2 regions of the Edwardsiella piscicida genome follow, and region 2 is predicted to be linked to the other one. Evidence: predicted binding sites of a transcription regulator. Region 2 holds the regulator's gene; the other holds the start of a gene.

What was found. The regulator PurR, encoded in region 2, represses purine synthesis genes. The targets are predictions, from matches to a motif close to CANGCAAACGTTTGCNTG.
Region 1: guaB (IMP dehydrogenase) is a predicted target of PurR. The motif match lies at 1,884-1,901, and genes of this name have one in related genera.

The regions. Positions count from the first base shown of each region.
Region 1 is NZ_CP090968.1:2,925,836-2,931,091, forward strand. It holds gene guaA (glutamine-hydrolyzing GMP synthase) at 1-270, opposite strand, end outside; gene guaB (IMP dehydrogenase) at 355-1,821, opposite strand; gene xseA (exodeoxyribonuclease VII large subunit) at 1,993-3,375, shown strand; gene L1P05_RS13360 (TPR domain-containing protein) at 3,390-3,968, opposite strand; gene nrfF (heme lyase NrfEFG subunit NrfF) at 3,965-4,348, opposite strand; gene nrfE (heme lyase NrfEFG subunit NrfE) at 4,345-5,256, opposite strand, start outside.
Region 2 is NZ_CP090968.1:1,782,777-1,788,032, forward strand. It holds gene punR (DNA-binding transcriptional activator PunR) at 1-22, shown strand, start outside; gene L1P05_RS08165 (ATP-binding cassette domain-containing protein) at 3-626, opposite strand; gene L1P05_RS08170 (ABC transporter permease family protein) at 613-2,235, opposite strand; gene purR (HTH-type transcriptional repressor PurR) at 2,240-3,265, opposite strand; gene cydH (cytochrome bd-I oxidase subunit CydH) at 3,620-3,709, shown strand; gene sodB (superoxide dismutase [Fe]) at 3,771-4,349, opposite strand; gene L1P05_RS08190 (C40 family peptidase) at 4,616-5,256, opposite strand, start outside.

The DNA.
Region 1 (5,256 bases), 1.1 Mb from region 2:
CTGCATGCCGTAGCAGACGCCCAGGACCGGGACGCCGGCCTGGAATACGTACTCCGGCGCACGCGGGCTGCCGGCTTCGGTGGTGCTCTCCGGGCCGCCGGACAGAATGATGCCGCTGGGGTTGAACTCGCGGATCTGCGCTTCGCTGACATCCCACGCCCACAGCTCGCAGTAAACGCCGATTTCACGCACGCGACGGGCCAATAACTGGGTGTACTGTGAACCGAAATCCAGGATCAGGATACGATCTTGATGAATATTTTGCGTCATTAGGGGCTCTGTATTGGCAAATTGATCGGGCAAAACGGTACAAACTCAGCGGGCCCGACGCTGCGCCGGGCCCGGCTCGCCGGGTTAAGAACCCAGACGGTAATTCGGTGACTCTTTGGTAATGGTCACGTCGTGCACGTGGCTCTCCTGAATACCGGAGCCGGTGATTCGCACGAACTGCGCCTTGGTGCGCAGCTCATCGATGGTGGCGCAGCCGGTCAGCCCCATGCAGGAGCGCAGGCCGCCCATCTGCTGGTGTACGATCTCTTTCAGGCGGCCTTTATAGGCCACACGCCCTTCGATGCCTTCCGGCACCAGTTTATCGGCGGCGTTATCGCTCTGGAAGTAACGGTCGGAGGAGCCCTTAGACATCGCGCCCAGCGAGCCCATTCCACGGTAGGACTTGAAGGAGCGCCCCTGGTACAGCTCGATTTCCCCCGGGGACTCTTCGGTCCCGGCCAGCATGGAGCCGACCATGACGCAGGCGGCACCGGCGGCCAACGCTTTGGCGATGTCGCCGGAGAAGCGGATACCGCCATCGGCGATCACCGGAATGCCGGTCCCTTCCAGGGCGGCGACGGCGTCAGAGACGGCGGTGATCTGCGGTACACCGACGCCGGTCACGATACGGGTGGTACAGATTGAGCCCGGGCCGATACCCACTTTGACGGCGTTCACCCCCGCGTCGGCCAGCGCCTTGGCGCCGGCGGCCGTCGCAACGTTGCCGCCGATGATCTGCAGCTGCGGGAATTTAGCGCGGGTTTCGCGAATGCGCTGCAGCACGCCTTCGGAGTGACCGTGAGAGGAGTCGATCAGCAGCACATCGACGCCGGCCTCGACCAGCGCGGCGATGCGCTCTTCGTTACCGGCACCAGCGCCGACGGCGGCGCCGACGCGCAGGCGGCCATGCTCATCCTTACAGGCGTTCGGCTTGCGCTCGGCCTTCTGGAAATCTTTCACGGTGATCATGCCGCGCAGGTGGAAGCTATCGTCCACCACCAGGGCCTTCTCAACGCGCTTTTCGTGCATACGCTGCAGCACCACGTCGCGGGCTTCGCCCTCTTTCACCGTCACCAGGCGCTCTTTCGGCGTCATCACGGCGGTGACCGGCTGCTCCAGGTCCGTCACGAAGCGCACGTCGCGGCCGGTGATGATCCCCACCAGCTGGTTATCTTCCGTCACCACCGGGTAACCGGCAAAGCCGTTACGCTCGGTCAGGGCCTTCACTTCGCGCAGGGTGGTGCTCGGCGTCACGGTCTGCGGGTCGGTCACCACGCCGGATTCGTGCTTTTTCACCCGGCGCACTTCATCGGCCTGGCGCTCAATGGACATGTTCTTATGGATAAAGCCAATGCCCCCTTCCTGCGCCAGCGCAATGGCCAGACGCGCTTCGGTGACGGTGTCCATGGCGGCGGACAGCATAGGAATGTTCAGGCGAATAGTGGCAGTCAGCTGAGTGCCAAGTTCGGCGGTGTTCGGCAGAACGGTAGAGTGGGCAGGAACTAAGAGAACGTCATCAAACGTCAGGGCTTCTTTAACAATACGTAGCATGGGCAATATCTCACCAGAGAGGAAGGTCAAACCAGATTTAATATTGCCGCGGCATTATACAGGCCGAAACCGGTTGCCTCCAGTATTTTTTTCATAAATATCTTGCGATGCATAGCCATGCATGTAGTATCGACTAATTAACAGTATGATTTTAAGTTTGATCTAGGTCACATGACGCAGCCTGTTACCCCCACCATCTTTACCGTCAGCCGGTTAAATCAGACCGTACGCCAACTGTTGGAGCTGGAGATGGGGCAGATTTGGCTGTCGGCCGAAATCTCCAATCTTTCCCAGCCCGCCTCCGGTCACTGGTATTTCACCCTCAAGGATGACAAGGCACAGGTGCGCTGCGCGATGTTTCGTAACAGCAACCGCCGCGTGACCTTTCGCCCGCAGAATGGCCAGCAGGTCTTGGTACGCGCCAGTATCACGCTGTATGAACCGCGCGGCGACTATCAGCTGATCGCCGAAAGCATGCAGCCGGCGGGCGACGGCCTGCTGCAGCAGCAGTTCGATGCGCTCAAGCAGCATCTGCAGGCCGAAGGGCTATTTGACGTCGGCCACAAACAGCCGCTGCCGTCACCGGCGCGCTGCGTCGGGGTGATCACCTCCGCCAGCGGTGCGGCGCTGCACGACGTGCTGCACGTACTGCGTCGGCGCGATCCGGCGCTGCCGGTGGTGATCTATCCCAGCGCGGTGCAGGGCGCCGAGGCGCCTGGGCAGCTGGTGCGCGCAATTGCGCTGGCCAACCAGCGCGCGGAGTGCGACGTGCTGATCGTCGGGCGCGGCGGCGGTTCCCTGGAAGATCTGTGGAGCTTCAACGATGAGCGGGTCGCGCGGGCGATCTTCGCCAGCCATATTCCCATCGTCAGCGCCGTCGGCCATGAGACCGACGTCAGCATCGCCGACTTTGTCGCCGATCTGCGTGCGCCGACCCCCTCGGCAGCGGCCGAAGTGGTCAGCCGTAACCGGGACGAACTGCTGCGCCGTCTGCTGAGCCAGCGTCAGCGACTGGATATGGCGCTGGATTATACCCTCGCGCGCCGCCGTCAGCGCCTGCAGCAGCTGCATCACCGCCTGGAACAGCAGCACCCCCAGCTGCGTCTGGCGCGCCAGCAGGCGCGACTGCTTAACCTGCGCCGTCGCCTGGAAGAGGCCATCGATACCCGACTGCGCCTGGCGGAGCGGCGCTGGCGTCTGAGCGGAGAACGCCTGCAGCAGCGCTCTCCGGCGCATACCCTGCGCCAGCAGCAGTACCGCCTGCAGCAGCTCAGCCACCGTTTAGAAAGTCAGCTGCAGCGCAGCGTGGCCGCCCGACGGGAGCACTTTAGCGCCCTGTGCGCACGTCTGGAGGGCATTAGCCCGCTGGCGACGCTGGCGCGCGGCTTCAGCGTAACCCAGCGCGATGACGGCCTGCTGCTGCGCCGCCGTGAGCAGGTCGCACCGGGCGATACCCTGCGCACCCGCCTGGAAGACGGCTGGGTCGAAAGTCAGGTTACCGCCACCCGCCCCTTGACCGCCCACCGCCCCCGCAGGGCAAAGCGCAGCGCATAAGCCTCCCGTTGAGGCTATCCCTGCCGCTGCATCATGCGGGCGGTGGCGATAGCCTCGATCAGCTGACGCCGGTTAATCCGCGCAGATCCGCCGTCCAGCAGACGCTGCCATAGCCCGATCGCCCGCGGATAGTCCGCCAGCATAAACGCATCCGCCGCCAGCAGCATCAGCGCTGAAACCTCTGCCGGATCGAGACGCAGCGCCATGCTGATATCCTCCTGCACCTGCGGCGTCATCTGCTGCCCGGCATCGTAGTAGCCCGCCGCGGCCCGCGCCGCCCACAGCTCAGCGCTATCGGCGCGCAGCGCGATGGCCCGATCGTAGGCGCGCAGAGCGTCGCGACTCTGTCCCAGCCACAGATAGTGCTGCCCCAGCGCCGCCCAGGCCTCACCGCTGTCGGGTGCCGCTCGCACCGCCTCCCAGCGCTGCGTCAGCATACGATCCGCCTGCTGCTGGGGGGTAAACTGTCGCTGCGGATCGTCGCGCAGACGCTGCGCCTGCAGCACCGATGCCGCCCGTCCGCTCAGGCCATAGCCCGCCAGCGCCAGGCTCAGCGCCAGCGTCGGCAGCAAAAGCGCGCGCCAGAGGCTCATCGCCGCCTCCGCCATAGTCCGACGACGATCATCAACAGCAGCAGCGGCGGCAGTCCCCACAGCAGCGCCGTATGGCGATTGACGGCGGGTCGATAGCGCACAAACTCGCCGTAGCGCGCCGCCATGAAATCGACGATCTGCGCCTCATCTTGCCCCTGCGCCACCCGGCGAAACACCTCATGGCGCATCGCCACGGCCACCGGCGCATTGGACTCAAGCAGGTTCTGATTCTGGCACTGGGGGCAGCGCAGCTGGGCGGCGATGGCCAGCCCTTGATCGCGCGCCTGGGGCGAAGGAAACGCCCACGCATCCACCACCTGCGCCCGCGCGGCACCACACAGCAGCAGCAGCGCCCAGAGTCCCCCGCTAATGATTCTCATGGCTCCCTCCGTCGCGTCCGCAGACACAGCAGCGCCCCGGCGATCATCAGACCGCCGCCGCACCAAATCCAGCGCACCCCCTGACGCAGGTACAGGCGCAGGGCGTAGCGATCGCCCTGCTTTTCCACCATCAGGGCATACCACTCATCGCGCCAGCTCCAGCTGATGCCCGGCTCAAACATCTGCTGGTTACGAGCCAGATAGTGGCGTCGCTCCGGATACAGGCGCGCCACCGTCTCTCCCCCCCGCTGCACCCAAATCTCCCCGCGCTCGGCGGTATAGTTACCGCGCGCAAACTGCGTTACCTCCCGCAGGGTAAAACGGTACTCCCCCAGCTGCGTCGACTGCCCAGGCGCCAGCGCCACGCTGCGCTCCTGCTGCCCGGCGGCGTGCAGCCCGATCCCCAGCGCGCACAGCAGCGCCCCCAGGTGAGCCAGGCGCCCACCCGCCCCCACCCTATGCCGCAGCCCGCCATACAGCATCAGCGCCAGCGCCAGCAGCGCGAACGGCAGCAGTACGCCGTTAAAGTAAGGCGCGCCCACCGAAATCCGCCCCCAGCCCAGCAGACCGTACAGCATGGGATACAGCGTGCCGATCAGCACGATCAGCGCCGCGGCGCTGAACAGCCACAGGATCCCCTGCAGCGACAGAGAGACCGGCGCCGTCACCGGCGTCAGCCGCCCCGCAGACAGGGCGTACAGCGTCAGGGCACCGACGGAAAGGCCGCCGAACAGCAGCAGCAGCGCCAGCGCGCGCGTCTCATCCAAAGCGAAGGCATGTACCGACAGCAAAACGCCGGAGCGCACGATCAGCGTGCCCATCAGGGTAAAGATCAGCGATGTCAGCGCCAGCAGCAGCGACCAGTGCGCCAGCGCGCCGCTGCGCCGGGTGACGCTCAGGCTGTGCAG
Region 2 (5,256 bases):
GCTTATGCCGCAGCCAGCGTGACGATCCGTCCGCCGGGCGGAACGTCGGCGCGATCGTGGGTGACCAGGATCGCGGGAACGGCGCGTTCGGCGATCTGCTGATAGACCCAGCGGCGAAAGCGGCGGCGCAGCGGGGCGTCCAGACGGGAGAAGGGCTCATCGAGCAGCAGGACCGAGGGCGCGGCCAACAGGGTACGCAGCACGCTGATGCGCGCCCGCTGTCCCCCGGAGAGGGCGGCGGGATAGCAGTCGCCCCGCTCGGTCAGCTCCGCCTGCTGCAGCGCTTGCGTCACCGCCGCCTTCGACGCCCCCGGCGGTAGGGCAAAATGCAGATTTTGCGCCACCGTCAGGTGGGGGAACAGAACATCATCCTGAAACAGCAGCCCGATCCCGCGCTGCCAGGGCGGCAGGCGACTCAGGCTGCGCCGATCCAGCCAGACCTCGCCGCGGACGAGCAGCGGCGGCTGTAGATGGCCGCCGATCCCGGCCAGCAGGGTGGATTTGCCGCAGCCGCTGGGGCCCATCAGCGTGACGATCTCCCCCGGCGACACCGTCAAGGTCAGCGGCGCCAGTAGGGGGCGCCCCGCCAGTTCGACGCGCAGCTGGTTGAGATTAAGGGTGGCCATGCGACGTTGCTCCTCGTATACCGCGCAGCGGTAGCCATAGCGCCAGCAAAAATGCCGGCAGCGGTAGCAGGGTTTGCCATAGGGCGCCGATGGCGGCCAGGCGCCGATCGATGCCGCTGGCATAGGCGACGGTTTCCGTGGCCAGCGTCGGCAGCCGCCCGGCGCCCAGCCCCAGCGTCGGCAGATACATGCCGACGCTGACCGCGAGGCCAAAGGCCATCGCCAGCAGCAGCGCCGGCAGCATCTGCGGCAGCTTAATCCGGTAAAAGGCCTGCCAGGGCGTCTTACCCAACGCCAGCGCCACCTGGGTCTGACGCGTATCGAAACGCAGCCAGGCACCGGACAGCGTCAGCAGGTAGTAGGGGGTGACGAACAGCAGCTGGCCATAGATAACCAGCGGGTAGCTGCCCAGCAGTTGGCTGCGGGCGGCGAAATACTGTAGACCGAAGATCAGCCCCATCTGCGGCAGCAGCAGCGGCAGCAGCAGCCGGGCGCCGGGGGCCCGTCGCCTCAGGGTATACCACTCCAGCGTGCCGAGCGCCAGGATCAGCGCCAGCAGGTTGACCGCCAGCGCGATGCACAGGGTATGCCACAGCGGGGCGCTCCAGTCACTGACGCTGTACAGCCAACTGTCATAGCGCCACTGCCGCGGCCAGCGTTGCGCAAAGGGCCAGCGCTGAGCCAGGGAAATCAGCACCAGCATCAGGTAGGCCGCGGCGGCCAGCGCCAGCGCCAAAGGCCAAAAGGCGGCGTAGGGCGCAGGCCCACCGCGGGCGACGCGCCGTCGCGGGGGACGGCGACCCACGGCGACCCACAGGTGTTCAATGCCATACCAGAGCAGCAGCGCCAGCGCGTTTAAGAGCATCAGCAGCAGCGCCCCGAGGGCCGCCAGCGCCGTCTGTCCACCGTCGGCAATCCACTGCCACAGCAGCTGCGCAAACAGCAGCGGCCGCTGCGGACCGAGCAGCTGCGCCAGATCCAGCGCCGACAGGGCAAAGGCCAGGACGCAGAACATGGGCAGGCGTAGCCCCGGCAGCAGCTGCGGCACCACGATGCGCCACCAGCCCTGCGCCGGGGGATAGCCCAGCGCGGCGCTGATGCGCAGCTGCCGCTGCGCGGCGCAGCGGGCGGCCAGATTCAGGGTAAGCAGATAGAAAAAGGGGGTCTCTTTTAACAGCAGGAGCAGCGAGAGGCTCAGGCCGTAGGGATCGTTGGGAAGCGGCAGATCGGGCGGCTGCTGCCAGTCAAACAGCGGCGCCATCAGGCGCCACAGCAGGCCGGTTGGCGCCAGCAGCATCAGCAGGCCGGTGGCCAGGGCGATGTGGGGGGCTGCCAGCAGCAGCGCCGGCGCCAGCGTGTGCTGACGCTGACGCCGTAGGGTGAGCCCGGCCAGCGCCAGCGCCAGCAGCAGGGCGCCGCCGGAGGAGCCTAGCGCTATCCACAGCGACAGAGCCAGGCTGCGGCCCAGCGCGGGCCACTGCAGCAGCTGCAGCAGCGCCTGTCCCGCATTTTGCTCGGTCAGCGGCAGTAGGGTCGCCGGAACCATCGCCGCCAGCGGTAGTGCGCCGGACAGCAGCACCAGCGCGGGAAACAGGACCAGCCGGGACACGCGCTTAGCGGCGGTAGTCGATGAACGGCCCGTCGGCCACGGAGCGACGCTCAACCAGCTTAGGATGCACTTCGATGGTTTGGGCGTCTTCGCGCTTGCTGGTGATGCGATCGAGCAGCATGTCGAATGCCATGGCGCCAAGGCGCTCCTTGGGCTGATGAATGGTGGTCAGCGCCGGGGTAAAGTAGCGGGCGTTGCGCACGTTGTCGTAGCCGATGACGGAAATATCCTGCGGTACGCGCAGCCCCATCTCGTCCGCGGCGCAAATGGCGCCCATCGCCATGATATCGCCGCCGACAAACACCGCCGTCGGGCGCTGCTTCTGCGACAGAATGTTTTGCATCGCCGCATAGCCAGACTCCGGCTCGAAGTCGCCTTCGACCAGCCAGCTCTCCTGCGGCGTGATGTTGGCCTCCTGCAGCGCCTTGAGGAAACCGCGCAGGCGACCGCCGCCGGTGTTGCGCGATACCGGGCCGGTGATGGCGCCAATGTCGCGGTGGCCGCGCTCGATCAGGTAGCGGCCGGCCAGATAGCCGCCCTCGAAGGCGTTGTCCTGGATAGCATCGGTAAAGTCGCTGCGGCGGGTGCCCCAGTCCATGACCACCATCGGGATATGACGGTAGTCCTCAAGGATCTCCAGCAGGTTCTCCGGATATTCGGAGCACATCACCAGCAGGCCGTCGACGCGCTTTTGCGCCAGCATAGCCAGGTAGGCTTTCTGCTTCTCCAGATTATTGTGGGAGTTACACAGGATCAGGGTATAGCCTTGGCTGTAGCAGCTATTCTCTACCGACTCGATGACCTCGGCAAAGTACGGCGCCTCGCTAGAGGTCGCCAGCAGGCCGATGGATTTGGTGTGGTTGACCTTCAGGCTGCGGGCAACGGCGCTGGGGGAGTAGTGTAGTTCTTTAATGGCCTCCCAGACGGCGGCTTTGGTCTCGTCGGCGACAAAGCGGGTTTTATTGATGACGTGAGACACCGTGGTGGTCGATACGCCTGCGCGCTTTGCCACATCTTTAATCGTTGCCATGAAACAAATGACTCCTAGGCGTACGCGCTGCGTCGCCGTTTTGTTAATCGTTTGCCTGCGTGCATCGGAAAATACGCCTGACAGCGCGGCTCGGCGCCGGCGCGTTTGCGCAATAGGGTGACGTTTGCCATTTCTTGTTTAGAATTATAGCGTCGGCACGCGGCAGTAAACCGCAAATTCTGTCTGATCTCAGGCAAAAGGGGAAGCACTAATTGGCGATTTGCGCAGGATGTAATCATAAGATTTTCTGCGTGTTTTAAGATGTGATTTATGTAAAAATGATTTAACACGGGTTTTGTGCGAATTCTTAAGTCAGTAAAAATTGATACAGAACGTAAAACATGAGGTGTCAGGATGGAAAACGATCTGAAGTATTCTCTGGTAACAACGGTGGTGGCGCTGGCGCTGATCGTCGTGGCCAGCCTGATCGCCGCACTGCACTAAGTTAGCGGGCGGCGTAATAAAAAAGGCGCTCGGTGAGCGCCTTTTTTGTCTCTCTGGTCGGTTACGCCAGATTCTGGGCGACGAACTCCCAGTTCACCAGCGCCCAGAAGTTTTCCAGGTACACCGGGCGAGCGTTACGGTAGTCGATGTAGTAGGCGTGTTCCCATACGTCCACGGTCAGCAGCGGCTTGTCGTCGCCGGTCAGCGGGGTCGCGGCGTTAGAGGTGTTGACGATGGCCAGGGTGCCGTCCGCCTTTTTCACCAGCCAGGTCCAGCCGGAGCCGAAGTTGCCTACGGCAGACTTGGTCAGCGCGTCTTTGAACGCGGCAAATGAGCCGAAGGCGGCGTTGATGGCGTCCGCCAGGGCGCCGCGCGGTTCACCGCCGCCGTTCGGGGAGAGGCAGTGCCAGTAGAAGGTGTGGTTCCACACCTGAGCGGCGTTGTTAAAGATACCGCCGGAGGCGCTCTTCACGATCTCTTCCAGCGATTTTCCTTCGAACTCAGTGCCTTTGATCAGGTTGTTCAGGTTGACTACATAGGCGTTGTGGTGCTTACCGTAGTGGTATTCCAGCGTTTCGGCGGAGATATGCGGTTCCAGCGCATTCATGGCGTACGGTAATGCAGGTAATTCAAATGACATAGCTCTCTCCTTAATGCTTCTGTGGCAAGACGGTTAACCCGTAAGCAACGCAGATGAGACGTCGCCGGCGGTTAGACAAAAATGAAAAAATCTTGTTGTCCGCTTGTTATGGTTTGTGATTCTAGCAAGTTTTGCCGTGAAAGACAGGGGGCAGGTGTATTTTAGCTGACTGAGTGGCGAAATGTGCAGCAGACAAGCAGTGAAAGCGGCGTGCGGCAGGGGGCGGTCATGGGGGAACCGCCGCCGGAACGGGGGCGTACGGGGCGTTAGCGGATGGTTTTCGGGGTCATGACGCGGCGGGCGCCCAGGTAGTGATCCTGCCAGTAGTCATCGCCCAGATAGCTGACGCGGATCTCCTCGCCGGTGCGCGGAGACTGGATAAATTTGCCGTTGCCCAGATAGACGCCGACGTGATCGGCGGCGCCGCGTCCGTGGATCTGAAAGAACACCAGATCGCCGCGCTGCAGCTCGGCGCGCTTGACCGGCGCGGCGTCGCGCAGGTGGTACATTTCGTTAGCGGTGCGCGGCATTTTAATGTTCAGCAGATCCTGATAGGCGTAATAGATCAGGCCGCTGCAGTCAAAGCCGGTATGGGGAGAGGTACCGCCCCAGCGGTAGGGTTTGCCTATCTGGCGCATCAGCTTATTCATCGCCGTCTGTTTGGCGTGCTGGTAGCGTTTCTTGTGCAGCGGACTCATGTGGATCGGCTGGCTATCTTCATGGCGGCCGGCCGCGCGGTGGGCCGTCTTAAGAGGCGAGGGGCGACCGTAGGCTTTTTTACCCGGGTGCGACGCCCCATGTGCGCTCGCGCGACGCGCAAGGGGCTTTTCGCCGCGGTGGTGCGCTTGCGCCTTGTGCTCGACGGCGGCGCGGTGCGGTGCGGCGACCGTGCGGTGGCTACTGTGCG